Regions from separate parts of the Shewanella aegiceratis genome, predicted to be linked through region 2. Evidence: predicted binding sites of a transcription regulator. Region 2 holds the regulator's gene; each other region holds the start of a gene.
The links. Region 2 encodes ArgR, which controls arginine synthesis, uptake and breakdown. Its sites were predicted from a motif close to ANTGAATANNTATTCANT; they were not measured.
Positions count from the first base shown of each region.

Region 1: the regulator ArgR is predicted to act here: its motif matches at 5,505-5,522, upstream of argC (N-acetyl-gamma-glutamyl-phosphate reductase).
Region 3: the regulator ArgR is predicted to act here: its motif matches at 2,300-2,317, upstream of argA (amino-acid N-acetyltransferase).

Region 1 covers NZ_CP080416.1:209,215-219,739, forward strand. Annotated here, with positions in the region: gene K0H80_RS01045 (CinA family nicotinamide mononucleotide deamidase-related protein) at 1-969, shown strand, start outside; gene K0H80_RS01050 (YceB family lipoprotein) at 1,027-1,566, opposite strand; gene ppc (phosphoenolpyruvate carboxylase) at 1,566-4,202, opposite strand; gene argE (acetylornithine deacetylase) at 4,320-5,477, opposite strand; gene argC (N-acetyl-gamma-glutamyl-phosphate reductase) at 5,754-6,734, shown strand; gene argB (acetylglutamate kinase) at 6,763-7,548, shown strand; gene K0H80_RS01075 (ornithine carbamoyltransferase) at 7,591-8,496, shown strand; gene K0H80_RS01080 (argininosuccinate synthase) at 8,550-9,773, shown strand; gene argH (argininosuccinate lyase) at 9,867-10,525, shown strand, end outside.
Region 2 covers NZ_CP080416.1:979,597-990,121, forward strand. Annotated here, with positions in the region: gene K0H80_RS04375 (Dyp-type peroxidase) at 171-1,115, shown strand; gene K0H80_RS04380 (cupin domain-containing protein) at 1,272-1,730, opposite strand; gene argR (transcriptional regulator ArgR) at 1,916-2,386, opposite strand; gene mdh (malate dehydrogenase) at 2,694-3,629, shown strand; gene ispB (octaprenyl diphosphate synthase) at 3,755-4,726, opposite strand; gene rplU (50S ribosomal protein L21) at 5,002-5,313, shown strand; gene rpmA (50S ribosomal protein L27) at 5,329-5,583, shown strand; gene cgtA (Obg family GTPase CgtA) at 5,799-6,962, shown strand; gene K0H80_RS04415 (threonine/serine exporter family protein) at 6,998-7,759, shown strand; gene K0H80_RS04420 (threonine/serine exporter family protein) at 7,756-8,226, shown strand; gene folA (type 3 dihydrofolate reductase) at 8,267-8,749, shown strand; gene K0H80_RS04430 (DUF3718 domain-containing protein) at 8,836-9,228, shown strand; gene K0H80_RS04435 (methyl-accepting chemotaxis protein) at 9,344-10,525, opposite strand, start outside.
Region 3 covers NZ_CP080416.1:4,097,081-4,107,605, reverse strand. Annotated here, with positions in the region: gene coaBC (bifunctional phosphopantothenoylcysteine decarboxylase/phosphopantothenate--cysteine ligase CoaBC) at 1-703, opposite strand, end outside; gene radC (RadC family protein) at 839-1,516, shown strand; gene rpmB (50S ribosomal protein L28) at 1,640-1,876, shown strand; gene rpmG (50S ribosomal protein L33) at 1,883-2,056, shown strand; gene argA (amino-acid N-acetyltransferase) at 2,381-3,703, shown strand; gene K0H80_RS17790 (hypothetical protein) at 3,890-4,429, shown strand; gene rarD (EamA family transporter RarD) at 4,400-5,287, opposite strand; gene K0H80_RS17780 (thioesterase family protein) at 5,444-5,908, opposite strand; gene recQ (DNA helicase RecQ) at 6,147-7,979, shown strand; gene K0H80_RS17770 (tetratricopeptide repeat protein) at 8,049-9,734, opposite strand; gene leuA (2-isopropylmalate synthase) at 10,316-10,525, shown strand, end outside.

The DNA.
Region 1 (10,525 bases), 770 kb from region 2:
TTCACCCGTAACGGTCGACACATGCCAGAGAGCAATCTGAAACAGGCGATGTTACCCGCATCGGCTATCATGGTCGACAATCCTGTGGGCACGGCCTGTGGCTTTCGTGTGCAGCTCAATCGCGCCTGGCTCTTCTTTACTCCCGGTGTACCTTTCGAATTTAAGAAGATGGTGACCGAGCAGTTCATTCCTTTTGTGGAGCAGATCGCCGATAGCCATGTCGAAGTCGAGGTGCAGAAGCTACTGACCATAGGTCAGGGGGAATCGGCACTGGCCGATAAGCTCGAGGGTATGCCTTTACCGGATGGCATGACCCTGGGCTATCGCTCCTTCATGCCCTATATCGAGATCAAGTTGTTTGCCCGAGGGGAAGCAGCCATTGGCGAATTAGACAGGGTGAAGGGCGAGGTGTTCGCTCGTCTAGGCGATGCGGTGGTCGGCCACAACGTTACCTCACTGGCACAGGTGATCCACAACGGCTTGCTGGCTTCGGGTAAGCGTTTGAGTATTGCCGAGTCCTGTACTGGTGGCATGATCGCCAACAACCTGGTGGCCTTTGCCGGCAGCTCCAATTACCTGGATCAGGGGCTGGTGACCTATAGCAATGAGTCTAAGGTGCGCGTATTGGGGGTTAAAGCTGCGACTCTGGATGACCACGGGGCGGTCTCTATTGCCACGGTTGAGGAGATGGCCAAGGGGGCAAGAAGCCTGCTGGACAGCGACTATGCGCTGGCGACCAGTGGCATTGCCGGGCCCGATGGCGGCAGCGAGGCAAAGCCGGTTGGCACTGTGGCGATCGCCCTGGCGACTCGGCAAGGCGTCTATAGCCAGATGCTTAAGTTCCCGGCGCGTTCCCGCGAGTTGGTGCGGCAGCTGAGCACGGCTGTTGCCTTGGATATGCTAAGGCGTGAGCTGCAGGAGTCGCCCGTTCTCGTGGACTATTCCTCTTATCCGCGATTTGCAAGATAGACTAGATAAGGCGCCAAGCATAATGGCGCCTTAAATAGAGTTGATTATGTGGTGAGGTTAATCTTTAAAGATAAGGTTAATCTTGCCCGGAACGACCTGGATACGTTTGGTCATCTCGGCGACAAGCGCCTGATTACCCTCTTGGGTATCGAGCACATACACGGGCTGGGTCTCGAGGAAGTGGGTCATGAATCCCATGATCTGAGGACTCACCTGGCCTATGGCCTGCTCGAGATCCTTAGGATCAGATCTCAGGCTGACTAGGGTAAGGTCCTTAAGATAGAGGCTGTGCTGGTCGGCATCATACCAAGGCTTGGCTTCAAACTCGGCCGTCATGGTGGCATTGAGCGGCATTAGCGGGTTGGCCACCTTGATCAGACTGCTCGCCGTGATCGCCATGGTGTCGGCCTTATGGCCAAGCTTAACCTTCACATCATTGATCTTCATCTCTATGCCAAAGAAGCGATTGCCCTCTTTGACCTCGAAATGCATCTCGTCGTTCAGGTAGTTGGTGAGCTGGCGCTCGCTGATGCTGTATTGACTGACACATGCAGTCAAACTCAGCATCAGCACGCCTATTAGGGCTAGGCTTCTCATTAACCCGTGTTTCTCATGCCCGCCGCCACACCGGCGATGGTGAGCATCAGTGCCAGCTCTACATTGCTTGATCCCGCCTGCTCCTTACGGGTACGCGCCAGGAGTTCGGCCTGGAGGAAGTTGAGCGGGTCGATATAGGGATTGCGCAGCTCTACCGACTCACGATTCCATGGGGTATGCGACATCAGGGCGTCGGACTGGGTCAGCTCCAAGACCACCTTGATCCCTGTTGCCATACGGCTACGTAGGGCTTCGCCGAGGTGATGTAGCTCTTTCGGCACCAGGCAGGTCTCATAGTACTTCGCCAGGTTAGGCTCGGCCTTGGCGTAGACCATCTCTAGCATGGAGATGCGTGTCTCGAAGAAGGGCCATTGCTGCTCCATTTCCCTTAACAGGGCGAGTTCGCCACGGTCGGCAGCCTGTTGCAGCGCCTCGCCGGCGCCCAGCCAAGCGGGGAGCATCAAGCGGTTTTGCGACCAGGCGAAGATCCAGGGGATCGCACGCAGGCTCTCAATACCGCCATCCACCCGACGCTTCGCGGGGCGACTACCTAGCGGTAGCTTGCCTAGCTCGACTTCAGGGGTGGCCGCGCGGAAGTAGGCGACAAAATCTGGCTCCTCACGCACTATGGCGCGGTATGCAGTAACCGAATCACTGGCGAGTCGCTCCATCGCCTCACGCCACTCTGGCTTAGGTTCTGGCGGCGGCAACAGGGTGGCCTCCATCACGGCCGAGGTATAGAGCGCTAGGCTCTGCACCGCCAGCTTAGGCAGGCCGAACTTGAAGCGGATCATCTCGCCTTGTTCCGTCACCCTGATGCGGCCATCTACCGAGCCGGGTGGCTGCGACAGAATTGCCTTGTGGGCTGGTCCGCCGCCACGGCCTATGGTGCCGCCACGACCGTGGAACAGGGTGAGTTTGATGTCTGCCTGGTTACAGACCTTAACCAGTTTTTCCTGCGCACTGTATTGTGCCCAGGCGGCCGCCATCACGCCGGCATCTTTAGCCGAGTCTGAGTAGCCTATCATCACCTCCTGGCTGCCCTTGCAGTAGCCGCGGTACCAGTCGATGGCAAACAGCGCCGAGATACAGCTGGCGGCGTTGTTGAGATCTTCTAAGGTCTCGAACAGTGGCACAACCCGCATCGGATGCTGACATCCCGCCTCTTTCAATAGCAGGAGCACAGTCAACACGTCCGACGGTTGACTGGCCATGGAGATAACATAGGAGCCCAGGGCCTTAGGCGACTGGCTGGCGATCAATCTGACGGTGCTGATCACCTCGGCGACCTCGGCACTCGGTTCCCAGTTATGGGGGATCAGCGGGCGTTTACCGCTCAGTTCCCGCAGCAGGAAGGCCTGCTTCTCATGCTCGTCCCAGTGGTCGAAGTCGCCAAGGCCCAGGTAACGGGTCAGCTCGGCGATGACATCGCTATGGCGCTGGGCATCCTGTCGGATATCCAGGCGCAGCATATGGATGCCGAAGCAGGCCAGACGACGCAGCATATCCAGCAGCAGACCATTGGCGATCAGGCTCATACCCGATTCGGTCAGGCTGCGATAGAGCAGGGTCAAGGGCTGTTTGAGGTCATCCTCGTGCCAGATAAGGCTATCGAGATCCACCTCGGGTGAATGCCCCTCGAGGCGGGCATTTAGGTAATCTATGGTGTCGCGTAGCTTCTGTCTTAGCTCCCGCAGCACCACGCGGTATGGTTCGTGGCTGTTGTCTGTGAGGGCCAGCAGTTCTTCGTTGGCCTCCTCCATCGACAGTTCGTTGACCAGCAAGACCACATCCTTGAGATAGAGGCGCGCCGCCGTGTGACGGTTGCGATCCAATACTTCCTGGGTAACCTTGGCGGTGACGAAGGGGTTGCCGTCGCGGTCGCCGCCCATCCAGCTGGAGAAGCGGATGGGGGCTATGTCGCTGGGTAGCTGCTTGCCGGTGCGCTCTTCGACCTGTTCGTTGAGCTGGCGCAGAAAGTCGGGAATGGCTTGCCAGAGTGAGGCCTCTATGGTGCTCAATCCCCAGCGGGCCTCGTCCACCGGTGTTGGACGCTCGTGGCGTATCTCGTTGGTGTGCCAGATCTGGGCGATAAGCTGTCTGAGTCTGAGGTGATTCTGTTTCTTCTCGCGCTCGGTGAGCTGTGGGTTTTCCATGGTGGCGAGACAATCGACCACAGCGGAGTATTTCTGGATCAGGGTGCGACGCGAGATCTCGGTCGGGTGCGCCGTAAGCACAAGGTCGATATCCAGTGTCTGCAGACACTCGAGCATCTTATCTTGGTCAATGCGCCCATTGAGCATGCGCCCCAGGAGTTGATCCACAGGATCGGGCACGCAGACCAGCTCGTCACAGTTGCGGCTGATGGTATGGAACTGCTCGGCGATATTGGCCAGGTTGAGAAACTGGTTGAAGGCCTTGGCAAATGGTACCAACTCTTCGTCGGGTAAGGCGGCCAGTAGGGTAAGCATCTGTTCCCTGGCGGTATCGTTGCCTTGGCGTGAGCTCTTGGCCAGGTGTCTGATCTGTTCAATCTTATCTAAAAAGGGCTCGTCCATGTGTGTGCGAATAGTATCGCCTAATATTTGGCCTAATGTGCCCACATTGGATCGCAGCGACGCGTACATATCTGTCATAAATGCTCCATACCCACGAGTTAATCAATCACCATACCTAGGCTATCAGGTTTAGGTCAATACGGCATATCTTCATATCGTATGCTTATGTGTTCTATATCACCTTGCATGAATTTTTTATGGCGCCTTTATGCAGGCGTGGTAAATCAGCTGTTTTAGCAAGTCGACGGTTTTGTTGATGTAGGCGGTGTCCAGGTACTCATCTGGCTGATGTGCCTGCTCTATGCTGCCAGGTCCCCAGACCAAGGTTTGACAGCCCAGCTGCTGAATATAGGGGGCCTCGGTGGCATAGTTGACCACCTCGGGAGCCTGATTCGACAGTTGTGCGACCAGCTGTGACCATTGAGCATCCGCCTGTCCCGCGAAGGGCTGAGAACCGGGATAGAGCTGGCTTATGCTGATGGCCCCTGGATAGCGCTGACTCAGTTCGGCCAGATATTGGGTCAGTAGTTGCTCCAAGACCTCTAACGGCAGGCCGGGCAGGGGGCGGATATCCAGGTGCAGATCGCAGCAGCCGCAGATGCGGTTGGCGGCGTCGCCACCGTGAATATGGCCAAAGTTCATGGTGGGGTAGGGCACGCTGAAGGCCTCTTCGCGGTAGTGCTCCGCCAGGTGTTGTTTCAGCTTGAGGAGCTGGCCGATCACCTGATGCATGATCTCTATGGCGTTGAGTCCCTTAGCCGGATCCGAAGAGTGACCGCTGCGCCCCGTGATGCGGATGCCCTGGGCCAGGTGTCCCTTATGCATGTAGACAGGCTTAAGGCCGGTGGGCTCGCCGATCAAAGCGTATTCGGGGGCGATGGCCTTAGACTTGGCGAAGGCTTTGGCGCCATTCATTGTGGTCTCTTCATCGGCGCTGGCGAGTATGTAGAGCGGCCGCACGAAGTCTTGGGTCGGCATCTGGCGCACCGCCTCTATAATCAGGGCGAAGAAGCCCTTCATATCGCAGCTGCCTAGCCCATACCAGCGATTATCCTTCTCGGTCAGGGTAAAGGGATCCTGACTCCAGCGTCCCTCGTCGAAAGGGACGGTATCCGTATGTCCCGCCAGCAGCAGTCCACCGCGCCCCAGACCTATCTTGGCCAGCAGGTTGTGTTTACCACGGGTGTCGGGGACGGCCTGCATCTGGCAGTCGAAGCCCAGATCGGTGAGCCACTGACTTAGCAGGGTCACCACGCCTTGGTTGCTCATGTCGAGTTCGGCTTCGAGGGCGCTGATGGACGGCGTGGCGATCAGCTCGCGGAAGGATTGCTTGATGTCGGGAAAGGTTTTCATCATTTGACTCAAATCACCAATTTTATTTAAAAATATCTATTCAATATTATTGCATAATTAGTTTGTTGTGTTAGTCTATCAAACAGCTAAAACGAGCGCCATTATTAAAGGCTTAACTTAGAGATAAAAAATGAACAATTTCTTCTTACTTTTTGCATATAAGGTTAGCTGTAATCACTTCCTGCGACGATAATCTTGTCATATTGGTATCTATACCAGGGCTTAAGCAGTGCCCCTCTCTTTTTTACCGTTAACACAATATAGAAGTCATAAAGTATGAAAAGCATAGCGATAATTGGCGCCAGTGGTTACACAGGTGCTCAGGTTACTTCACTGATCCAGGCCGATGATCAGCTTAAGATTCAAGGCCTCTATGTTTCTGAAAACAGTCTGGATAAAGGCAAAACTCTGGCTAGTTTGTATCCGGTTTACAGCCATATCGATCTTAGTCTGGCGCCACTGACCGAACAGGCTAAGCAGACTATAGTCGATGAGGCCGATGCCGTGGTGTTGGCGACGGACCATGGCGTGAGCCTGCACCTGGCGGCCTGGTTCTATCAGGCGGGTCTGGCGGTGTTCGACCTCTCCGGCGCCTACCGTTTTTCCGATAGCGAACAGTATCCCAAATGGTATGGTTTCGAGCATATCTACCCAGAGGTGTTGGCCGAGGCTGTCTATGGCCTGGCGGAGTGGAACACCGAGGCGATTGCCGCCAGCAAGATGATTGCCGTGCCTGGCTGTTATCCCACGGCTTCACTTACGGCGTTAAAACCCCTGAAAGATCTGATGACAGACAGCCTGCCGGTGATCAACGCCGTCAGTGGTGTGACCGGTGCAGGCAGAAAGGCGCAGCTGCACACCAGCTTCTGCGAGGTGAGCCTGACACCCTACGGTGTCCTGGGTCATAGACATCAACCTGAGATCGCGACTCAGCTGGGGCAGCAGGTGATCTTCACCCCTCACCTGGGCAACTTTAAGCGTGGCATCCTGGCTACCATTACCGTGCAGATGAAGCCCGGGGTGAGCGAAGCCGATATTGCCAAGGCCTATGAAGTGTATGAGTCGGCACCTCTGGTGAATGTGTACCATAATCAATTTCCTAAGGTTGACGACGTGGTGCATACCCCTAACTGCCTGCTGGGATGGAAGTACGATCCCCTCAATGGCTACCTGGTGGTGGCGAGCGCTATCGACAATCTGATGAAAGGTGCTGCCAGTCAGGCGCATCAATGCATAAAGATTCATTTCAATTATTAATATTGTCACCTGTGAGAGAGAAGTAGCTATGTCGGCGAATAAGAAAACCTTAGTGCTTAAAGTGGGTGGCGCCCTGATGCAGTGTGAGATGGGGCTGGCACGCCTGATGGCGAGCGCGGCCAACATCATTAAGTCGGGCCAATCTGTCATCTTGGTTCATGGTGGCGGTTGCCTGGTAGACGAGCAGCTCAAGGCCAATGGCATGGAGACGGTCAAGCTGGACGGTTTGCGTGTCACCCCCGAAGAGCAGGTGCCAATTGTGGTGGGCGCGCTGGCGGGTACCTCTAACAAGATCTTGCAGGCCAGTGCCATCAAGGCGGGTATCACGAGTGTGGGCATGAGCCTGTGTGATGGTGCCATTGTGAAAGGCAGCATCAAAGATGAGCAGCTCGGTTTCGTGGGTGAAGTGTCGCCCAATGACCCGACTTATCTGAACTTCCTGTTGGCCCAAGGTTGGATGCCGATTGTCAGTTCGATTGCCGTAGATGATGCGGGCAACTTGCTGAACGTCAACGCCGATCAGGCGGCGACCGTTATTGCTAAGCTGGTGGAAGGCCAGTTGGTGCTGTTGTCCGACGTGAGCGGTGTGCTCGACGGTAAGGGACAGCTGATCAAGACCCTGGATAAGGCCCACGCCGATGAACTAACCAAGTTAGGCGTCATCGAGAAGGGGATGAAGGTCAAGGTAGAGGCGGCACTAGAGGTTGCCCAGTGGATGGGACAACCGGTACAGGTCGCCTCATGGCGCGACGCCGAGCAGTTGAGCGCGCTGGAGAAGGGCGAGTCTATCGGCACACAGGTTATGCCACATTAATTAAACGGAACATGAGAAGAGTATTCATCTAGGAGTAGATATATGAATCACCTACTATCGATAAAAGAGCTTACCCAGCAGCAGCTGATCGACTTACTCGCCTTGGCGAAGACGATCAAGGCCAACCCAGAAGACTATCGCAAGGCACTCGACGGTAAGAGTGTGGTGATGTTATTCGAGAAGCCATCGCTGCGAACTCGCGTAAGCTTCGATATCGGTATCAATAAGTTAGGTGGTCATTGTCTCTACCTGGATCAGCAAAATGGTGCCCTAGGCAAGCGTGAGCCGGTATCTGACTTTGCCGCCAACATCTCTTGTTGGGCCGATGCCATCGTGGCGAGAACCTTTGCCCATTCGACCATAGAGCAGCTCGCCGAACATGGCACTGTGCCTGTGATCAACGCGCTGTCGGATATGTACCACCCCTGTCAGGGGCTGGCGGATTTTCTGACCCTGGCGGAGCAGTTCGATGATGTCAGCAAGGTAAAGCTGGCCTATGTTGGCGATGGTAACAACGTGACCCACTCGCTCATGTATGGCGCGGCGCTGTTGGGTGCCAAGATGACGGTGATCTGCCCGCAGGGCCACTTCCCCGACGGCAAAGTGGTGCTCGAGGCACAAGCCATTGCCGAGGCCCACGGTGGTGAGTTGGTATTGAGCTCAGATGTCGAGGCGATCGCCGGCCATGATGCCATCTATACTGATACTTGGATCTCCATGGGAGACAAGGCCAGTCTAGATGAGATCAAAGCCAAATTTGCGCCTTATCATGTAGATACCGACATGATGAACAAGGCGGGAGCCAAATTCTTTATGCACTGCCTACCCGCCTATCGTGGTGTTGAGGTGGCTGCAGAGGTGGTCGATGGGGCCGGCTCACTGATCTTGCAACAGGCAGAGAACCGCATGCATGCGCAAAATGCCGTGTTAGTGACCCTACTGAGTTAACGAATCTTCCCAATGGTGATTGGGCCAACGAATTGAGTATTTAGGAAAACGAAATGTCTATCGAAAACAACAAAGCATCGGTGAAAAAAGTGGTACTGGCCTACTCGGGTGGTCTGGATACATCGGCGATCATTCCTTGGCTGAAAGAGACCTATGATAACTGTGAGATAGTTGCCTTCTGCGCCGACGTGGGTCAGGGCGAGGCCGAGCTTGAAGGGCTGCATGAGAAGGCGATCGCCTCGGGTGCGTCTGAGTGCTATATCGTGGATCTGAAAGAGGAGCTGGTGGCCGATTATATCTATCCCACCATAGCCACAGGCGCCATCTACGAAGGCACCTACCTGCTGGGCACCTCTATGGCTAGACCTATCATCGCCAAGGCTCAGGTGGAAGTGGCACGTAAAGTGGGCGCCGACGCCGTATGTCACGGTTGTACCGGTAAGGGTAACGATCAGGTGCGTTTTGAGGGCTGTTTCGCCGCCCTGGCACCGGATCTGACCGTGATCGCCCCTTGGCGAGAGTGGAGCATGGTGAGCCGTGAAGATCTGCTGGACTATCTGGCAGAGCGCAACATCAAGACCACAGCATCGGCCACTAAGATCTATAGCCGTGACGCCAACGCCTGGCACATCTCCCACGAAGGTGGTGAGCTGGAAGATCCGTGGAACGAGCCAAGCAAAGAAGTATGGACCATGACGGTTGCGCCGGAAGACGCGCCCGATGAGCCTGAGTATGTGTCGGTAGAGATGGAAGCCGGTCGTATTACTAAGGTTAATGGCCAGTCATACACTCCTTATGGTGCCCTGATGGCCCTTAATGAGATTGCCGGCGCCCATGGCGTGGGTCGTATCGATATCACCGAAAACCGTCTGGTGGGCATGAAGTCTCGTGGTTGTTACGAAACTCCTGGCGGCACGGTAATGTTTGCCGCGCTCAGAGCGATCGAAGAGCTAGTACTGGACAAGACCAGCCGCGAATGGCGTGAGCAGGTAGGTGCCAAGATGGCGCATCTGGTGTATGACGGTCGTTGGTTTACCCCATTGTGTGAATCGCTGCTGGGCGCCTCTCAGCCACTGGCGAACCTGCTGAACGGTGAAGTGGTGCTGAAGCTCTATAAGGGCCAGGCACAGGCGGTGAAGAAACGTTCTCCTAATAGCCTGTACTCCGAGGAGTTTGCTACCTTTGGTGAAGACGAAGTCTATAACCAGAAAGATGCGGAAGGCTTCATTCGTCTCTATTCATTGGCGAGCCGTATCCGGGCGCTAAACGTTAAGTAGAGTCGACTAGCTAATAAAGGAGCGGCGAACGCTCCTTTATTTTAAGAGCAGATTTACGAGCTGAATTAAGAGCTGATTATAGAGGATAGTGAGATGGCGTTATGGGGCGGAAGATTTAGCCAAGAGAGCAGCGCACTGTTTAAACTTTTCAACGATTCCCTGCCGGTCGATTATCGGCTGGTGGAAGAAGATATTGTTGGTTCCATTGCCTGGGCCGATGCCATCACAGGTGTGGGCATTCTCACCCAGCAAGAGTGTCAGTCGCTCAAACAGGCATTGCAGGAACTGCTGGCCGAGGTGAAGGATAAGCCTGAGACCATCCTGGCCTCCGGCGCCGAAGATATTCATAGTTTCGTTGAGCAAGCCTTGATCGCCAAGGTCGGTGACCTGGGTAAGAAGTTGCATACAGGCCGTTCGCGTAACGACCAGGTGGCGACCGATCTTAAGCTCTGGTGCAAGAAGGAGGGTCAGGCCCTGCTCGAACTGCTAGCACAGTTAAAGGCAGCCTTGCTGTCACTTGCTGAGCGTGAGCTGGACGCCGTCATGCCGGGTTATACCCATCTGCAGCGGGCACAGCCTGTGGCCTTCGGTCACTGGTGCCTGGCCTATGTGGAGATGTTTGAGCGTGATATCAGCCGTCTGCAAGACTGTCTGCAGCGTCTCGATAGCTGTCCGCTGGGCACGGGCGCGCTGGCTGGTACCGCTTATCCCATGGACAGATACGCGCTGGCTAAGTCATTGGGGTTCGCCTC
Region 2 (10,525 bases):
CTTTTGTGAAGGGCATTTGCGTCTGGCTATGGTTGCCAACTTAAAAAAAAGTTAATCTAGCCGGTAAATGACGTTTCGCTTTAACGGTTTGTGGGTTGTGTAATACTAATTATCGCTAAAGTTTCGGATAATAACGCCGAAATTGAGACTGACGAAAGGTAGGTTTATTTATGGATAGTCTGGTTATGCCACGTGAACAGCTGGGTGTGTGTGCCGAAGGAAATTTACATAGCGTGTATCTGATGTTCAACGCCAACGACGGCGTCGAGTCTCAGCTGCGTCCCTGCGTCGCCAATGTCGCTCAGTATATCTATGAATTGGCCGACCAGTATGCCGACAGCGCCTTCAACGGTTTCGTGGCCATAGGTGCCAACTATTGGGATAGCCTGTATCCAGGGCGTCGTCCTTCACAGCTCAAGCCTTTCCCGGCCATGCATGCCGACAATCGCGATGCACCGGCCCATGAGTATGATCTCTTCGTGCATCTGCGCTGCGATCGTTACGATATCTTGCATCTGGTGGCCAACGAGGTGTGTCAGATGTTTGAAGATTTGGTAGAGCTGGTGGATGAGGAGCGCGGATTCCAATTTATGGATACCAGGGATCTAACCGGATTTGTCGACGGCACTGAGAACCCTAAAGGGCGTCACCGTCAGGATGTGGCCCTAGTAGGCGACGAAGACGAATATTTCCGTGGCGGCAGCTATATTCATGTGCAGAAGTTTGCCCATAACCTCAGCAAGTGGAACCGCCTATCGCAGAAGAAGCAGGAAGATATCATAGGCCGCACCAAGATAGACAATATCGAGTATGCGTCTGAGGACAAGCCACTTACCAGCCATATCAAGCGGGTCAATCTGAAGGATGCCGACGGTAAGTCGATGGAGATCCTGCGTCAGAGTATGCCTTACGGGTCGATGAGGGAGCAGGGGCTGATGTTTATCTCAGTCTGTCGCAACTCGGTGCATTTCGAGAAGATGCTGAGCAGCATGGTCCATGGCGACGGCGAGGGGAACCACGATCACCTGATGCACTTTACCCAGGCACTGACTGGCTCGGCATTTTTTGCCCCGTCGCTTGATTTCATGGAGCGAGAGGCAGAGTGCGAGGATTAGAGTTCGAGGATTAAGGCATAGCGGTTCTCTTGAACAGTCGCTTAATATGAGTCTCTCAATCTGAATTCCTCAAAGTGACCAGCGTCTAGTAGCTAGACGCTAACCCAATAAAAACACACCCTAAGGTGTGTTTTTTTGTGCCCGCTTAACGTTGAATTAACGGTCGGGATCCCAGTAGTTGGTGGGGCGCTTGGCATAGATCTCGTCGATGGAGCGCACCTGCACCTTATTGTGTTCCGGGTACACCACCACATCATGGGGATCGCGATTGCCCAGCACCAGAAACAGGAAGTCGGCTTCGGATTCGTTTTTCAGGGTATGGGAGATGCCTGAATTTGCAGTAAAACAGATATAGTCGCCTTGCTTAAAGGGGTGAGGTTCACCGTCGATATACAGGGTGGCTTCGCCTTGCAGCGCGTAGAGGTGTTCCTCTTCCTTGGTGTGATAGTGGGCGACGGAGGAGAGTTTGCCGGGTTCAAGTCGTTCCATGGTGACACCGATCTGCTGACAACCGGCGGCATCGCCGATATGTTTTTGATGACTGGCGTATCGATCTGAGTGTTGCCAAGATTCCCAGCAAAGGTTGTCGATATTGATTATCTTATTGTTATTCATCTCGGGTCCTTAACCATCGGGTGACAGAGGGGATGGTTTGGACTCAGTGTATCCTATCAGATATATAGTATTCAATTTGAGGGTGAGTAAAATCTAGGTAAAAGGTGGGTAAAAAAACACCCTTTGCCCAAACAGGCTAAAGGGTGTCTCTCGGGGGATGGCCTAGGCTATCCTTGCGAAGCGGACTAATCGGCGTAGTTAAACAGCGACTTGACCGTCTCGAGCGTCTTGTCCACTTCCTGAATGTTGGAAGGGCAGATGAAGATGGTATCGTCACCGGCGATGGTGCCCAATATGCCCTCTGGCTTACCTATAGAGTCCAGCAGTCTGGCGATCAGCTGGGCCGCACCTGGGCTGGTTCTGACCACTATCATAGATTGATTATGGTCGACATCCAGCACTAAGTTTTTCAGTGGGCTGCCGGCCGTCGGGACCCCAAGCTCGGCGGGCAGGCAGTAGACCATCTCCTGCTTGGCGTTGCGGGTGCGCACGGCGCCAAACTTGCTCAGCATACGTGAGACTTTGGATTGGTTAATGTTGTTGAAGCCCTCGGACTGCAGGGCGTTGACTATCTCGCTCTGGGAGCCAAAACGCTCCTCTTTCAAGATAGCCTTAAAGGTCTTTACAAGTTCGTCTTGATTTTTATTGGCTTGCATATCGAATTATTCTTATATTCAAAAAACTGGGTTATTTTGAATATTTTTGCGCCATTAGTCAAGCGTTATTCGGATTGTGTGAATAAAAATTCAGGTTTACGGGGTGGTTGGAGCGGTAAGTGGTCGCAGGCAAGGCCGGGCAGTATAACTTAAATGGTCTGTAAATGGCAGTTGGCTGGGAGAAATTGAAATTATCTGGCCACACGACTAAGGGATAATTGAATTTTTACCGTGATTCCAGTAATGTTGCGCCATCGGTAAATCTAGATCTATATCACATAATATCCAAGAATTAACGGAGATAACTATGAAAGTTGCTGTACTTGGTGCCGCCGGTGGTATTGGCCAGGCTCTTGCCCTACTACTCAAAACTCAACTGCCTGCCGGTTCAAAACTATCCCTTTATGATATCGCGCCAGTCACACCTGGTGTTGCCGTTGACCTAAGCCACATCCCGACTGCTGTAGAAGTAAAGGGCTTTGCGGGTGAAGATCCAACGCCAGCGCTGGAAGGTGCCGACGTGGTACTGATCTCTGCTGGTGTTGCACGTAAGCCAGGCATGGATCGTTCAGATCTATTCAACATCAACGCGGGTATCGTGAGAAACCTGGTTGAGAAGTGTGCCGCAACTTGCCCTAAGGCGCTGATCGGTATTATCACTAACCCAGTTAACACTACTGTCGCTATCGCTGCAGAAGTACTGAAGGCTGCCGGTGTATACGACAAGAACCGTCTGTTCGGTGTGACTACCCTTGACGTGATCCGCTCTGAAACTTTCGTTGCCGAAGCGAAGGGTCTGGACGTTGCCGACGTTAAAGTGAATGTAATCGGTGGACACAGCGGCGTGACTATTCTGCCACTACTGTCTCAAATCGAAGGCGTAAGCTTCTCTGATGAAGAAGTGGCTGCACTGACGACTCGTATCCAGAACGCGGGTACCGAAGTGGTTGAAGCTAAGGCGGGTGGCGGTAGCGCGACTCTGTCTATGGGTCAGGCGGCATGTCGTTTCGGTCTGTCACTGGTTCGTGGCCTACAGGGCGAAGCTAACGTTGTTGAGTGTGCCTATGTCGATGGTGGCAGCGAGCATGCTGACTTCTTCGCGCAACCTGTACTACTGGGTAAGAACGGTATCGAGCAGGTACTTGCCTATGGTGAGGTTAGCGAGTTCGAAGCCAACGCACGTGATGCTATGCTAGATACGCTTAAAGCCGATATCGCACTTGGTGTCGACTTCGTAAAATAAGGCTAGGCTAAGCCTTTAGTTAGTCCTTAATAAAAAATGGAGCCAATTGGCTCCATTTTTTTATGGGTAACTTTTACCTTGATATCGAGAGGCGAAAGACTGATTAGGAACTAATTGTCTGCTAATTAGTGATCGCGCGCCACGGCGATTCTCGCCAGCGATATCAGGGCCTGCTTATAGTCGCTATCGGGAAGCAGATCTAATGCGCGTATCGCCTTCTCTGCTTCTTCCTGAGCGCGTTTCTCTGTGTAGTCCAGGGCGCCACACTGCTTAAGGGCATTTAATATGGTATCGATATGCTCAGTGCCGTCGCCTTTCTCGATCGCATCGCGAATCAATTGACGCTCCAGCTCGTTGCCGTTGGCGATGGCGTAGATAAGCGGCAGGGTAGGCTTACCCTCGGCCAGGTCGTCGCCTATGTTCTTACCCAGGGCCTCGGTATCGGCCGTATAATCCAGTAGGTCGTCGGTGAGTTGGAAGGCGGTGCCCAGATACTTGCCATAGTCGGCCAGTGCAGTCTGCACTTCTATGCTGCTATCGGCCAGCACGCCTGCCAGACGGGTGGCGGCTTCAAATAGTTTCGCCGTTTTGCAGTAGATCACCCGCATGTAGCTCTCTTCACTGGTGTCTGGGTCGTTACAGTTCATTAGCTGCAATACTTCGCCTTCTGCCAGTACGTTGGTGGCATCGGCGAGTACTTCAAGCACCTCCATGCTCTTCAGCTCTGTCATCATCTGGAAAGAGCGGGTATAGAGGAAGTCACCTACCAATACGCTGGCGCTGTTACCGAACAGGGCGTTGGCGGTTTCCCGGCCGCGTCTAAGCATAGACTCATCGACCACGTCGTCGTGTAGCAGAGACGCGGTATGGATAAACTCAACGATTGCCGCCAGTTTAAGATGCGCTTCACCTTCATAGGCGATGGCGCGGGCGGCCAAGATAGAGAGCAGTGGACGCATGCGTTTGCCGCCGCCATTGATGATGTAGAATCCGAGTTGATTAATAAGGGCGACATCCGATTCCAACTGCTTATAGATAAGTTGGTCGACGGCTTTCATATCAGCGTCTGCCAGCTGACGAATGGCATTCAAATCCATATAATGGCTCTACTTTTAGGGTTGCGAGGTAATTCAGACAGCCCAAATTAAGGCGAAAATGTTATAATTATTAGATTCTACCTAAAAATGCCTCGCCTGACAGTAGCAGAAGAGTATTGTGCGAGTAATTCCGATCTTTTTTTGATCAAAGTGAATTAGGACTTGTCAGCCAGGCGAACTTAGCGTAAACTCCGCGACCATTGTCATTAAAGCTTTTATAGCACCCAGCCAAACAAAAAGGGTCTGCGTGCTAGAAATATCGGAGTAAAATAGCTATGTACGCTGTTTTTCAAAGTGGTGGTAAGCAACACCGTGTTGCTGAAGGCCATACTGTACGTCTAGAAAAATTAGAAGTTGCTACAGGCGAAACTATCGAATTCGACCAAGTTCTTTTGGTTGCAGATGGTGAAACTGTACACGTTGGTGCACCTTTAGTTGAAGGTGGTAAGGTTGTAGCTGAAGTGATCAGCCATGGCCGTGGCGAGAAGGTAACTATCGTTAAGTTCCGTCGTCGTAAGCACCACGATAAGAAGATGGGCCACCGTCAGTGGTTCACCGAAGTTAAAATTACAGCTATCAACGCTTAATAAGGGGTCTAACTAATGGCACATAAAAAAGCTGGCGGTTCTACTCGTAACGGCCGCGATTCAGAAAGCAAACGTCTTGGTGTTAAGCGTTTCGGTGGTGAATCAGTTCTAGCTGGTAACATCATCGTTCGTCAACGTGGTACTAAGTTCCACGCAGGTGTTAACGTAGGTATCGGTCGTGACCATACTCTATTTGCACTAACTGACGGTAAAGTTAAGTTCGAAGTTAAAGGTCCTAAGAACCGCAAGTTCATTAGCATCGAAGCTTAATACTTAGCTACCCAAGCTAGTTTCTAAAGCCCTGCCTCTGGTGGGGCTTTATTGTTTATGAAGAATCATTACTGGTGAAAGAGCCTGTATACCGCTCCAGCACCAGTCCAATATTGTCTCCGCCGCTTTGTGCTGGGGCAGTTGCATCATTGTTTTTTGGCGGTAAGTTTCGATAGGCAGTATAATCGGTCTATTGTTTGGCGCCTGGAGTTGGTATGAAGTTTGTCGATGAAGCCGTGATCAGAGTCGAAGCTGGTGATGGCGGTAGTGGTTGCGTTAGTTTTCGACGCGAAAAATATGTGCCCGATGGCGGCCCAGATGGCGGTGACGGTGGTGACGGCGGCAGTGTTTATCTGCAGGCCGATGAAAACCTCAACACCCTGATCGATTACCGTTTCGAGCGTTTCCATTTTGCCGAGCGTGGTGAGAATGGTCGCGGACGCGACTGTACCGGTCATGGCGGTAAAGATCTCATTCTAAAGGTGCCAGTCGGGACCCGCGCCGTCGATGAAGAGACCCAGGAAGCGCTTGGGGATCTCAAGACTCATGGTCAGAAGCTGTTGGTGGCTAAAGGTGGCTTCCATGGCCTGGGTAACACTCGCTTTAAGAGCAGTACCAACCGTGCGCCGCGTCAGAAGACCCTGGGCACCCCAGGTGAAGTGCGTAGCCTGAGACTCGAGCTGATGCTGTTGGCGGATGTGGGTCTGCTGGGTATGCCTAACGCCGGTAAATCGACCTTTATTCGCTCAGTGTCTCGTGCCAAGCCGAAGGTTGCCGATTATCCATTTACCACACTGGTGCCTAACCTGGGGGTTGTGACACCAAGACATGGCCAAAGTTTTGTGATCGCCGATATTCCCGGTCTGATCGAAGGCGCCGCCGAAGGGGCAGGCCTGGGTATTCGCTTCCTTAAGCACCTCGAGCGTTGCCGTGTGCTGCTGCATATCCTGGATATCGAGCCTATCGATGGCAGCGATCCCGTCGACAGCGCTCGGGCCATCGTGGGTGAGCTAGAGAAGCACTCGCCGCTGCTGGCAAGCAAGCCACGTTGGTTGGTGTTCAACAAGACTGACTTGCTGCTCGAAGAGGAGTTGCAAGAGCGCGTCGATCGCATCGTCAAAGAGCTGGATTGGCAGGGTGATGTCTACTGTATTTCGGCCTACAACCGCGAAGGCACGCAGGAACTGGCGCTCAAGCTGATGGACTTTATCGATGCTCTGCCACCAGAGGTCGAGGAAGATCCCGATGCAGAGGTCGAGTTCAAGTGGGACAACTATCATCAGAAGACCCAGGAAGTGGTCAACGAAGACTATGATGATGACTTCGACGACGACTTCGATGATGATGACTATGATGTCGAAATCATCTATCAAAGGTAAGTTTATTAAGTTACCCCTTTCATTCTGAGAGAATTGTGTACGCCGATACTCAAAATGATATTACCCGGCAGGTTGTCCGGGTTGCTCAACTCTTACTGGCCTATGGTGCTGAGTCCGACCTCGTCGAAGAGATCAGCCAGCGCCTGGGTCAGGCATTAGGTCTCGCCAGTGTCGAGATCTCCATCTCCTCTAACTCTCTGGTACTGACCAGCCTGGTGCATGGTCGCTGTATCACCACTACCCGGCGCATTCGCGAGCATGGCATCAATATGACCATCATCTGCGAGCTGCAGCGCATCTGTCTGTTGACGGAGAAGGGGATCTACGGCCTCAACGAGGTACGCAAACGTGTCTCGCGGATCCAGCCAAAGAGCTATCCTAGGCGCTATCTGGTGCCCATGATCGGCCTCTCCTGTGGCAGTTTCTGCCACCTGTTTGGTGGCGATACCATGGCGGTGTTGATCACCATACTGGCCGCATCAGTGGGCATGTCGGTGCGTCTGGCCATCGCCAAGCATCATTTCAATCTGTTGGTGAACTTTGCCGTGACCGCCTTTATTACCACCTTGGTGGCGCAGATGGGCTATCACCTGCAACTGACCGATACCCCTAAGCTGCCGATGGCCGCCAGCGTGTTGATGTTGGTGCCGGGTTTTCCCATGATCAACGCCATCTCAGATATGGTAAAGGGGCACCTTAATGTGGGGATCTCCCGTTGGGGCCACGCCACCCTGTTGACCGTCTCATCCGTCATAGGGATCACCATCGCCATGCAACTGGGAGGACTCTTCCTATGATGGAGCTGCTGCTCAAGCTGCTAAATGATGCGGCCTTCTCGGCTGTTCCTGCGGTGGGTTTCGCCATGGTGTTCAATGTGCCCAAACGCTTCCTGCCATACTGCGCCCTGGCTGGCGCCCTTGGTCACAGCCTGCGCACCTTGCTGCTGCATTTCGGCATGCCGATTGAGTGGTGTACCTTCGCCGCGGCGGCCTTGGTCGGGGTGTTAACCATAGGCTTTGCCAAGAAACATCTGGCACCGCCGCTGATGTACGCCGTGGCGGCGATCATCCCTATGATCCCGGGAACCTATGCCTACAATACAGTGATTGCCTTGGTGCAGCTGTCTGCCCAGTCTGAGGTGAGCCCAGAGCTGACCGCCGAGGTGATCAGCAATGGCTTGAAGACCATCTTCATCTTAGGGGCGTTATCTGTCGGACTCGCCATGCCCAGTCTGCTCTATTTTCGTACCCGCCCAGTGATCTAATTCTAAACCCTACAGACGGCACAAGACCGTTGGAGAGCCCATGAAAATAGCTATGATTGCCGCGATGGCAAATAACCGGGTTATCGGCAAAGATAATCAGATGCCCTGGCACCTGCCAGAAGACCTGCGCCACTTTAAACAGATGACCCTAGGCAAGCCTGTGGTCATGGGCCGTAAGACCTTCGAATCCATCGGCAGACCCTTGCCTGGACGCCACAACCTGGTGGTGAGCCGACAAGAAGATCTGGTTATCGAGGGCGTGACCTGCGTGACCTCATTCGAACAGGCCAAGGAATTGGTGCAGGGCTGTGAGGAGTTGGTGGTAATAGGCGGTGGTCAGCTTTATGCAGAGCTACTGCCTCAGGCGGATCGCCTGTATCTGACCGAGATCAATCTCGATGTCGAGGGCGATACCCATTTCCCGGAGTGGGATGATGGCAGTTGGCAGCTGCTCGACAGTGAATCTCACATAAATGATAAAGGTTTGGAATATCGCTTTATCAATTTGGCAAAAAAATGTTAACTTATGGTGTTGCCCCGAGTTGTCTTTAGGCCGTCACTTTAGTGATAGCCTACTGAAAAAAATAATAAATATTATAGGAGTACCCGATGCGTTTTTTACCGACTACGTTAGCTGTGGTGATTGCAGCCTCTGTTTATACCGTTCCAGCGCCAGTTCAAGCCAACGATCAACTCGTTGCCAATATCTGTAACTATGTTCAGGCCGATGATAAAAACCGTTTACGTAAGAAATTGAAAGAAGCGCGCGTTAAGCTACGCAACGTGTATGAAGGGGTGACCTGTGATGGCAACAGCCTGTTGCGTTTCGCCATGATTAGCGGTGCCAACGACGTGGGCGAGTTCATGAGCAAGCGTCTCTCCACCGAAGAGTTGAGCGTCAAGGAAGCCGATGGTCTGACGGTCGTCGAATGGGCCGAGGGTAACGGCCACGGCGGTAGCCCTATTACCGCGGCAATCAAGGAACGCCTCGCCGGCAACTAATCTGCCAAAACGCTTCGAGTAAGCATTAAAAAACCGGACCTTAAGTCCGGTTTTTTGTATCTGTTTAAAGGCGTTACTATGTCTTTAGCTTTGTCTTTAGCTTTGTCTTTAGCTTTTACACCTTAAACTCGCCCACAGAGGCCTGGAGCTCTTCGGCAAGCTGGGCCACCTGATGGCTAGATTGTGCCGTCTGATCGGCGCCTGTGGCCGTCTCTTCGGAGATCGCCGCGATATGCTCTAGCTTCTCAGATACCTGCTGGCTCACCAGATTCTGCTCCTGAGCCGCATTGGCAATATGAGTACCAGAGTCATGGGCATAGTGTACCGCATTGCTGATGCTCTCCAGGGCGACGTTGGCCTGCTCTGTCTTCTCGACGCAGCTGTTGGCCTGCTGACGGCCCAGTTCCATCACGGAAACGGCTTCCTGGGTGCCCTGTTGCAGCACCTGAATCATCTGCTGGATCTCTTGGGTCGAGTCTTGGGTGCGAGATGCCAGGCTGCGAACCTCGTCGGCCACTACGGCAAAGCCTCGGCCCTGTTCACCGGCCCTGGCGGCTTCGATGGCGGCGTTCAGCGCCAGCAGGTTGGTCTGCTCGGCGATGCCACGGATAACGTCCAGAATCGAGCCGATGGAGGCGCTGTCTGAGTGAACCTTGTTGATCACCTGACTCGCCTTGGCGACTTCGTCCGCTAGCGCCAGAATGGTGCGCTTATTCTCATCGGCGATGGCACGCATATGCTGCGCCTCTTCATCGGCCTGTCTGATCTGATTCAGGGCCTCATCGGCACTGGTGCTCACCTGCATGGCGCTTGAACTGAGCTGGGTCGTGGCGGTTGCCACCTGATCGACCTGGTTTTTCTGCTCCTGAATGCCTGCGGTAGTCTGCGCCGTGATGGCCGAGGTTTCTTCGGCGGCGGCAGCCAGTTGGTTAGAGCGGTCCAGTATGCCTTGGATAAGGGTACGCAAGCTGTCGACTAACCTGTTACAGTTGCGCGACAGCTCGGCAAATTCGTCATGACCGCTATCGTCCAGCTTATGGGTCAGGTTACCCGACGCCAGGATATTGAGGGCGTTGTTGACCTTATCGAGTGAGTTCTTAAGTGGGCGGATCACCGCGATACTCACCAGCACGGCCACGACGATGGCGATCAGGACCAGTGCCAGGGTCTTATAGCTGGCGCTGTCGATCTCGTCGATCGCCTTGACGCTAACGGCCTGAGAGGTGGACTCGATTGCCTTGTTCAGGCTGCCCATGCTCTGGTTAACGGCGGTGGCATTGGACTCGACAGTATTAAG
Region 3 (10,525 bases), 1.4 Mb from region 2:
CGGAGACCAGCGTCACCTTGGCGCCCATCTCGGCCGCCGCGCGTGCCAGGGCAAAGCCCATCTTGCCCGAGCTGTGATTAGAGATGTAACGCACGGGGTCGATCGCCTCGCGGGTCGGACCCGCCGTCAGCAGTATCGATATTCCCTGAAGCAGCTTTGGCGCAAAGAAGTGTTCGACGCGCTCGGCGATCACCAGCGGCTCTTCCATGCGGCCAGGGCCGACTTCGCCGCAGGCTTGGCTACCAGATGCCGGTCCCCAGATGGTGAGGCCGCGTTTTCTCAGGTTATCCAGATTGTCCTGGGTGGCGACGTTGCGATACATCTGCTGATTCATCGCCGGGCAGAGCACTACAGGCGCTTCTGTGGCCAGGCAGGTGGTGGTGATCAACTCATCGGCCATACCGGCATTGATGCGGGCGATCAGATTGGCGGTTGCCGGGGCGATCAACACTAAGTCGGCCCAGCGGGCGAGTTCGATATGCCCCATGGCGGCTTCGGCCGCCGGGTCTAACAGGTCGGTGGCAATGGGATGGCCCGACAGCGCCTGCAGGGTCAGCGGCGTGATAAACTCCTGCGCGCTTTGGCTCATGACGACACGCACATCGGCGCCGCGTTCTTTCAGGCGGCGGACCAGATCGGCAGACTTATAGGCAGCAATGCCGCCGCCAATTCCCAGCAATATCTTTTTATTGGTTAGACTCATGTTGATCACTAATCGCGTTTAATTTTGCCCGCTAACCATACCACAATCCTGCTGAGGTTGAGGATACAAGTTTTTAAAAACTAGACCATACTCTAAAGCCTAGGTGTGCAGATGGCGCCGAGACAAGGAGTGTTTATGGCAATCAAAGATTGGCCTCAGGGAGAGGGGCCCAGAGAAAAACTGCTGCGTAGCGGTGTCGCTCAACTCTCTGACGCCGAGTTGCTGGCGGTGCTGCTCAGAAACGGCCTCAAGGGACAAAGCGCCGTGTCCCTGGCCAGAGTCATGTTAACCCACTTCGGTGGCCTCAGGGCGCTCTTTAACGCCTCCTTGAGTGAGCTGTGTGATATTCAGGGGATCGGCCCGGTAAAGTATGCTCAATTGCAGGCTGCCATCGAGTTAAGCAAGCGGATCGCGCAAGAAAATCTACAAAGAGGAAAGATTTTGTCAGATCCTGATTTAACTCGGGACTATTTAATGAGACAATTGGCGGATCGTGCCTACGAAGTGTTTGCCATCTTATTGCTCGATAGTCAGCATAGGGTGATTCAGTTCGTCGAATTGTTCCGTGGCACCATAGATTCAGCCTCGGTTTATCCACGAGAAGTGGTAAGCCTAGTGCTTGAGAAAAAAGCCGCAGCGGTAATTGTGTGCCACAACCATCCCTCGGGGGTGGCTGAGCCCAGTCATGCTGATCGGCGAATTACTGAGCGATTGAAATACGCGTTGGCGACTATAGATGTTTCGCTGCTAGACCATATGGTTGTAGGCGATCGTGAGATAGTTTCGTTTGCAGAGAGGGGATGGATAGATTGAATATCCCTTGATCTTTGATTTTAGATCCTGTATAAAATGCGCCCTCTTTGTGTGCCTCGGGCGACGGCCATATTCGAGGTACATTAATGCTCGAGCGTTAAATTGTTTTTGGAGAAGATTGACATGTCAAGAGTATGCCAAGTTACTGGCAAGAAGCCGATGGTTGGTAACAACCGTTCGCACGCTAAGAACGCGACTCGTCGTCGTTTTTTACCTAACCTACAGAACCACCGTTTCTGGTTAGAAGACGAAAAGCGTTTCGTACAGCTACGTGTATCTACTAAAGGTATGCGTATTATCGATAAGAAAGGTATCGAAGTTGTTGTTGCTGAACTTCGTGCCCGCGGCGAGAAGGTGTAATAAGCCATGGCTAAAGCTAAAGGTAACCGTGAGAAGATCAAGCTAGTTTCTAGCGCTAAAACAGGTCACTTCTACACGACTGAGAAAAACAAGCGTAACATGCCTGAAAAAATGGAGATCAAGAAATTTGATCCCGTTATCCGTCAGCACGTTATCTACAAAGAAGCGAAAATCAAGTAATTCTTGATTCACGTTTTTTGGAAAAAGCCCCTCATTGCAGGGGCTTTTTTTTGCCCTAAATTTCCCCATGGCGTTGGCCAGCTCATTTTTACTCTTTAGGCAGGTACCCAGGTGATAGCACTGCGCGTCTACGGATTCCGACCTCTACCTAAGCCTCTGATCTTAATCTGTTCTGCTATGCTTAATCAGATTGTCTCGTTGTAATGAAAAAATATCGCTTTCGATGATAACAAATGCTTTCAATGTGAATTTAAATGCAATAAAATCGGCTTGTTATTCGTTAGGTGGCGATATTGTCACATATTTATTGTTGAGGTTACGCGGGTGCGCACTACTGAGTTAGTCGAGGGGTTTCGTCATTCTGCTTCCTATGTGAATGCACACAGGGGCAAGACATTTGTGGTCATGTTGGGCGGTGAGGCGCTGGCGCAGAGTCAGTTTCGCTCCATCATCAACGATATTGCCCTGCTTCACAGCCTGGGTATCAAGATAGTGCTGGTGCATGGCGCCAGGCCGCAAATCGATGAGGCCTTGGCCGCGCATAATCTCTCCCCTGAGTATTACAACGGGGTGCGCATCAGCGATGAAGAGTCCTTCCGGGTGATCAAGCAGGTGGTGGGCGGTCTGCAGCTGGACATCACCGCGCGCCTGTCGATGAGCCTGAGCAATACCCCGATGCAAGGGGCGCAGATCAACGTAGTCAGCGGTAACTTCGTGATAGCCCAGCCCTTAGGGGTCGACAACGGCGTCGACTACTGCCTGAGTGGCAAGGTGAGACGTATAGATGTGGCGGGCCTCAGACGTCAGCTAGACAACCACGGCATAGTGCTTCTGGGGCCTGTGGCGGCCTCGGTGACCGGAGAGTGTTTTAACCTGACCGCCGAAGAGGTTGCGACCCAGATCGCGGTGAAGCTCAAGGCCGACAAGATGATCGGTTTCAGTGCCAAGGAGGGGATACTCGACAGTAATGGCGAGGTGATCGCCGAGCTGATGCCGACCGATGCCCAGCGCATCTTGTCTGAGCTGACCGATGAAGACAACTGGTGTGTGGGCACACGGGCCTTCTTACAGGCCAGCATAGATGCATGCCGTAATGGCGTGGCCCGCTGCCACTTCGTCAGCTATCTCGATGATGGCGCCCTGCTGCAGGAGCTGTTCTCCCGTGACGGTATCGGTACCCAGATAGTGACAGAGAGTGCCGAGCGCCTGCGCAGAGCTACCATTGCCGATATCGGTGGTGTCTTGGATCTCATCCGTCCGCTGGAACAAGCAGGGGTCTTGGTGCGCCGCTCACGTGAGCAGCTGGAGATGGAGATAGAGCAGTTTATGCTGATCGAGCGTGATGGCTTGGTGATCGGCTGTGCGGCCCTATATCCCTTCGAGGAGGACAATGCCGGAGAGTTTGCCTGCCTGGTGGTGCATCCCGATTATCGTGATGCCGACCGCGGCAGCATCTTGCTGAAGAACATCATAGGTCAGGCCAAGGTGCGTGGTTATGCCCGCCTGTTTGCGCTGACGACCCGCAGCATTCACTGGTTCCTCGAGCATGGCTTCCAGATCGTCGAGGTCGATGCCTTGCCAAACAAGAAGAAGCAGCTGTATAACTATCAGCGCAAGTCGAAGATTCTCGCCTTAGATCTTCAATAACGCTAAACCCGTCCGATGAAAGAGGCCACCCTTGGGGTGGTCTTTTTGTGTGTCCAAGTTAACTCAGAGTAACGACTCTTGACATAATATGTCGAGAGCGCCACACTCAAGTTATCGGTTCATGTTAGGGTTGGGCTCAGGGATGATCTGCTTGTATGCCCAAATGTTTCAAGAGGATATTTAGAGATGGATACTCAAGTCTTTCAACTTACGACCTTAGATTCGGCAACCAGCGGGATCTTCCTGTCTATGCTGCTGGGTGTCGCCTTGGTGCTAGTCTTGCTGATGGTGAAGCCCTTACCTAAGAAGGCAAAATATGCCTCTGCGGGGATGGTGATCGCCGTATTGGGCCTGCTCTCCTGGGTGTTCTACAAGGCCCATGATACCAGCGTTCGCCTAACACCAAGCACTATGCTGGTGGATATTCCCCTCTACCGGGTCGAGTTACCGCGTCAAAGCCTGGTGCCGGCTGAGGCTAAAATCGTCAGCTTGGGAGGAGATGACGCGCCTAAACTGAGCTATCGCAGCAACGGCGTGGGCATGCCGGGTTATTCGCTGGGGTGGTTTAAGCTGGCAGATGCCAGCGACAGGACAGATAAGGCCCTACTGTCGGTCACCGGCGACGGCCAGGTATTGGTTTTGCCGACGACCGAGGGCTATCTGTTGATCTTGAGTCTGGAGCAGCCGGAGGCTTTGTTAGCTAGCCTGCTTACGCCGACTCTTTAACGCCAGGTCCAGGGTAAAGATCACCAGGGCGCTCCAGATGAAGGCGAAGGTGATCCCCTTCTCGAGATCGAAGGGCTCGTTAAACAGGCTGACGGCCATGATAAACATGATGCTGGGGCCGATATATTGGAAGAAGCCTAGCATAGACAATGGGATACGCGTAGCGGCGCCGGCAAAGCAGAGCAGGGGAATCGAGGTGACTATCCCAGCCGCCATCAGCAGCAGGTTCATCTGCCAGCTGTTTTCCAGGATGCTGGTGCCATCGAGATTCATCGCCAGATAGAGCAGTGCCACAGGCACTAAGATGGCCGTCTCGACCAGCAGTCCCGTCTTGGCGTCGACATTGACCTTCTTACGAAGCAAACCATAGATGCCGAATGAGGCGGCAAGCCCCAGAGATACAACAGGAATCGAGCCAAAAGAGATCAATTGGATCAGTACGCCGGCGCAGGCCAGTGATACGGCCGCCCACTGTAGCTTACGCAGACGTTCCTGCAGGAACACCATGCCCAGCAATACGTTGATAAGGGGGTTGATGAAGTAGCCCAGGCTGGCGTCGAGCATATGATCATTGTTGATCGCCCAGATGAACAACAACCAGTTGCCGGCGATCAGAACCGAGGTGAGCGCTAACACGCCAAGCTGTTTGGGCTGCCGGAACAGGGCACGTAGCTTGGCGAAGCCACCGATAAATAGCATCAAGATCAACATGAAGACGAAGGACCAGATCACGCGATGCAGCAGGATCTCGGTCGCCGACACATGGTTTAGCAGCTTAAAATAGAGGGGAGCAAAGCCCCAGAGGCAGTAGGCGCAGATGGCGAGCGCTACCCCTTTACGATACTCAATATCGGCCATAGCTTAGGATTTAGAAAAAGTGCGGGAGTGGCATTGTAGGCGCCTAAGCCGCGTGACTCAAGCGGCCATAAGCATTCTTTTCGCGCCTCGCGCTGGAGCTGTCCCTTGCCAGCGCGTCTCACTAAATTGACGGTAATTTATAGGGGGATTAGCTGGCTAGCCCACCATGTAAGTGCCAGTGCCGAAGGCGATATGAGAGCCCTTCTCGTTGTGCAGCTCCATACGGCAGACGGATACCCGGTTACCCGCCCTGATCACTGTGCCCGTGCCGGTAAAGATCTCGCCGCGCCCCGGCCTGAGATAATCGATACGCAGATCTATGGTGCCTAAGGTTTTTAGGCGCTGCTGCAGATCGTCTAAACACCAGTCGTCCCGGCTGGCCACCAGGCCAGAGAAGGCCGTTAGGCCGCCAACTACATCCAGCACGGTAGCGGTCACGCCGCCGTGGAGGATCTGCTGATGAATGTTGCCTATGAGGTCTTTCTTCATCTTCACTTCGACCTCGACGCCCTGCAGGTCGTAACGCTTGATATCCATCCCCAAGAGGTTATGAAAGGGTACCTTGGTATCGAAGATATCGGCTACGCTGGCCAGGGTCTGCGCTTGTATGGGCGTCGTCATAGGGGCACTCCTTGTTTTGTCCTACGCTGCTTGCTGGAGACAAGTGGGTTAAGTTTGGGCATTCGTTAGCCTAATGGTTAGAGCATTTAATCTATCGCTAATGCACGGGGCGAGGCAAGCCTGCGGATAAAATTTCATCAATCGATGGGGGCGAGGTGGTAATTAATACCCGGATAGATGAGACAAGCCGAGCCGGCTTGATTAGAATAAGCGGCCAAATTAATGATTACCGAGTGCCATGGACTTAGCCTTAACTTCTCCCGACGTGACCGATAGCGATCCGCTCGCCGCCTGCCTGCAGACGGTGTTTGGCTATCGCACCTTCAGGACGGGTCAGCGTGAGGTGATAGAGCAGGTCTGCGGCGGCCAGGATGCCTTGGTGATCATGCCTACCGGCGGCGGTAAGAGCCTGTGTTATCAGTTGCCGGCACTCGTCTTGCCCGGGCTGACCCTGGTGGTGTCGCCGCTGATCTCCCTGATGAAAGATCAGGTCGATAGCCTGAAACAGATGGGCGTGGCGGCGGCCTACCTCAACTCGTCGCAGTCGCGGGAAGAGGCCATGACCATCTATCGCCAGCTGCATAACGGCGAACTCAAGCTCTTGTATGTGTCACCCGAGCGCCTGCTGACCGACAGCTTCATCGAGCGTCTGTATAACCTGCCGCTCTCCCTGTTTGCCATCGACGAGGCTCACTGTATCTCCCAGTGGGGGCACGACTTCCGCCCCGAATATGCGGCCCTGGGCCAGCTGAAGCAGCTGTTTCCTCGGGTGCCCATGATGGCGCTGACGGCTACTGCCGACAAGGCGACGCGGGAGGATATCTGCCAGCGACTGGGCATAGCGCCCTTTGAGCTGCTCACCAGCTTCGATCGCCCCAACATTCGTTATACCGTGGCGGAGAAGCTCAACGCCGCCAATCAGCTCAGGCAGTTTATCCAGGCGCAGAATGGTAACAGTGGCATCATCTACTGTAGTAGTCGTCGCCGGGTGGATGAGGTGGCCGAGCGCCTGCGTATGCAGGGCTATCATGCCGACGCCTATCACGCGGGCAAGACCCAAGAGGAGCGCGCCGATATTCAGGAGCGTTTCCTCAAAGATCAATTAGATATCGTGGTGGCTACCGTGGCTTTTGGCATGGGGATCAACAAGTCCAACGTGCGCTTCGTGGTGCATTACGATATTCCCAAGAGCGTCGAGGCCTATTACCAGGAGACGGGCCGTGCCGGCCGTGATGGCCTGGATGCTGAGGCTTTCATGCTGTTCGACCCGGCCGATATCGGCCGGGTGCGCCATCTCATCGAGCAGCAGGAGCCGGGTCCGCAGCAACAGGTGGAGTACCACAAGCTCAATACCATGGCGGCCTTTGCCGAGGCGCAAACCTGTCGCCGTCAGGTGCTGCTGCACTACTTCGACGAGAGTGCGTCCGAGCCCTGCGGAAACTGTGATATCTGCTTGGACCCTCCTAAACGGTACGATGGCGTCGAGGATGCCCAGAAGGTGCTCTCCTGCATCTTCCGCCTGCAGCAGAAGTTTGGTGTGAACCATCTTATCGAGGTGCTGCGCGGCTCCAAGGCGGCCTCTGTGGTCGACCGTGGCCACGACAAGTTGTCGACCTGGGGCATAGGCAAGGAGAAGAGCCATGAGTTCTGGCTCAGTATCATACGCCAGATCATTCACCTGGGTTTCGCCAGTCAGGATATCACCAGAGGCTCGGCCATCAAGCTCAATCCCCAGGCGCGGGCCGTGCTTAAGGGGGAGCTGCCGTTGCAGCTCGCCGAGCCGCGTATCAGCATCACCACACATGTGAAGCGTCGCAGCAGTAGCCGGGCGCCAATTAACTACGACAGAAAGTTGTTTGCCCGTCTGAAGCAGCTGCGTCGCAGCCTGGCAGAAGAGTTGGATGTGCCGCCCTATCTGGTATTTAACGACGCCACGCTGGCGGAGATGGCGGCCATGCTGCCGACCAGCCCCGGCGAGATGCTGGCGGTGAACGGCGTGGGTGAGACCAAGCTGAATCGTTTCGGCGGCGAGTTTCTTGACGAGATCAACGACTACCTCACCCGCAGCTAGCCAATATTTTGCTAACTAAGGCTCGGCTTACCAAGATTCTGTAAATTCAGGCGCTGCATACTACCAGACTTAGTGTGCCTGCTGCCCGCTGTACTTACTCAGCTGATCGACACTGGCCCTTTTAACCAGGGAGGAGAGGGTGTCGTGATGCTGCATCACCGCCATCCCCATGTTAACCCGGGCGCCATTTTGTAGTGGCTCTATGATGGCGCTCAGCTGACGGGCGATAAGCTGGGCGCCCGCCAGCGAGGTGAAGGGCAGCATGATCAATATCTGATCGGCGCTGGTGCTCAGCAAGATATCCTGCTGGCGGATCTTTTGTGACAAACGGGTCAGTAGCCTGTCGACATCGGCCTTGGCCAGATGACTGGGGTTGATCAGCAAGATGGTGATAGGAAAACCTATCTGCTTGGCGCTGGTCAGCAGGGCCTCCATCTTCTCCTGGGTGCTCATCGGCTCATCTCTCTGGCTTACCTGCAGCGGCGTCTTAGGCATTCTGATACGGTTGAGCAGAATAAACAGCGTCAGCAGCAGGAAGAGCACCAGGATGCCGATAAGACCATAGCTGTCGCTGATGTGGGCATCGAGCTTGATGGGCTTAGGCTGATTGTCCTGGGCCAGCTGCTGATAGCGCCCCAATTGGGCCTTGATCTGCAGTAGTCGGGTGTCTTTAAGAAATTCATAGCTGCGCTGGGCCATCTCGAAGCGTTTCAGCTGATACTGATAGGCGTCCTTGTATTGGCCTATGTCGGCAAAGTAGCGGCTCAGGATGCCGTAGCAATAGACGAGCTCGTCAAACTGATTGGTGCGCTCGCCGATGGCGATCGCCTTCTGCATCAGCTCTGTCCCCAGGGCCTGCTCGTCATTCGCCAATTGAATATTAGCCAGTAGACGATTGGCCCTCAGGCTGTCGTTGATCTTCTTCTGCTTGTCGAAGGTGTTGAGGGCGATATTGAGCAGCTGAATGGCGCTCTTATCATTCCCCCGCAAAAATTCAATTTCCGCCAGCTGGGTATAACTCTCGGCTAGCTCGGTCGCCGTGGCGAGTTCGGGCAGCAGGATCTTGGCCTCGAGCACCATATCGTCCCTGAACTTCACCTCTTGGTTGTAGTGGGCGATCTTGGCCAGGGTGAGTAGCACTGTTAGCCTCACCTTTCCCGTGGTCTGCTCGCTATCCAGCGCGCCCTTGGCATTGTTGAACGCCTGGTTGTAGAGGCCCTTGGTTCGCAGCAGCTCGGCCATGGCCAGTTGCACATAGGGCCTCGGCGGGGTGAGCCATTGAGGTCTCTGCTTTTCGGTATCCGGGTAGATATCTTGAGCCAAGCGCAGGTCTTCCAGCGCGCTGCTCTGGCTCTCGATATGGGTATCTATCTTGCCGCGCAGCATCAGGCCGTTGACTAAGGACTGGGGTTGTTGCTGTTCGCGAGAGAGGTAGATGGCCGAGTCGAGCAGGGTCAGCGCCTGTCTGAGATCGCCATAATCGATATAGGCCGCGGCCATACAGTTGAGAAAATAGGGGCTGAGTTGATTGAGCTTGAGCGACTTGGCCTTGGCCTCACTCATGCGGCCCAGGTTGATGGCGGCCTCGTTTTCGCCCAGCTGCACGAAGGCCTCACATTTGAGCAGCGAGAGGCGCAGACGATTTTCTTCAGACGTGGCTTCCTGATCCAGGCGTTGTTCCAGCGCCGAGATCTGTGTCAGTGTCTTGTTGGGATATTGGTAGACGGTTTGGGCCAACTCATCTAACTCTGTCATAGTGTCCCCATAAGCTGGGATCAGCCAGAGGCTGAGACTTAACACTATGAGACGAAAATCCATTTTTAAAAGCTCCGGAACGAGTGTGCTGTTTCTGTTTCCTTTGGCGGCATTATACTGATTTTTCATCAGCAATTGCATAAAAAATAGCGCCTGCGATTGGAATCAGAGGGATTGCTCGGCAAATGACCTAGTATGCTGAATTTAATCACTTAGTCACTCTTGTGAGCAAATAAATGGTTAGATTTGCGCAGTTAATCAAGATTTTTATCTGGTCTAATGTGGCAAACATGAAAAATATGGGGTTGACTATTGAACAGACACACGTTAAATATTAATCAATCTTTCGAAGCGAAACGAATAATTAATTACTTTTACTGAATACAATGACGACTATTAACCGTGCACTCCTCAGCCTCCTTATTCTCATTCTCGCAGGTCCTGCGCGGAGAATGTAGTGTTGCACGCTTAATAACACATTCAGCATTCATAAACCCCGCGCCCAACAACGCGGGGTTTTTTTGTTTATGGATTCGACGAACACCCAAAATTAGAGCCTAGACGTACCATGGAGAAACCAGATGTCTAACCGAGTGATAATATTTGATACGACCTTACGAGATGGTGAGCAAGCATTAGCGGCGAGTTTAACGGTTAAGGAAAAGCTACAGATAGCACTGTCACTCGAGCGTCTGGGAGTGGACGTCATGGAGGTGGGGTTTCCCGTCTCGTCACCGGGGGACTTCGAATCGGTGCAGACCATTGCCCGCACCATCAAGAATAGCCGGGTC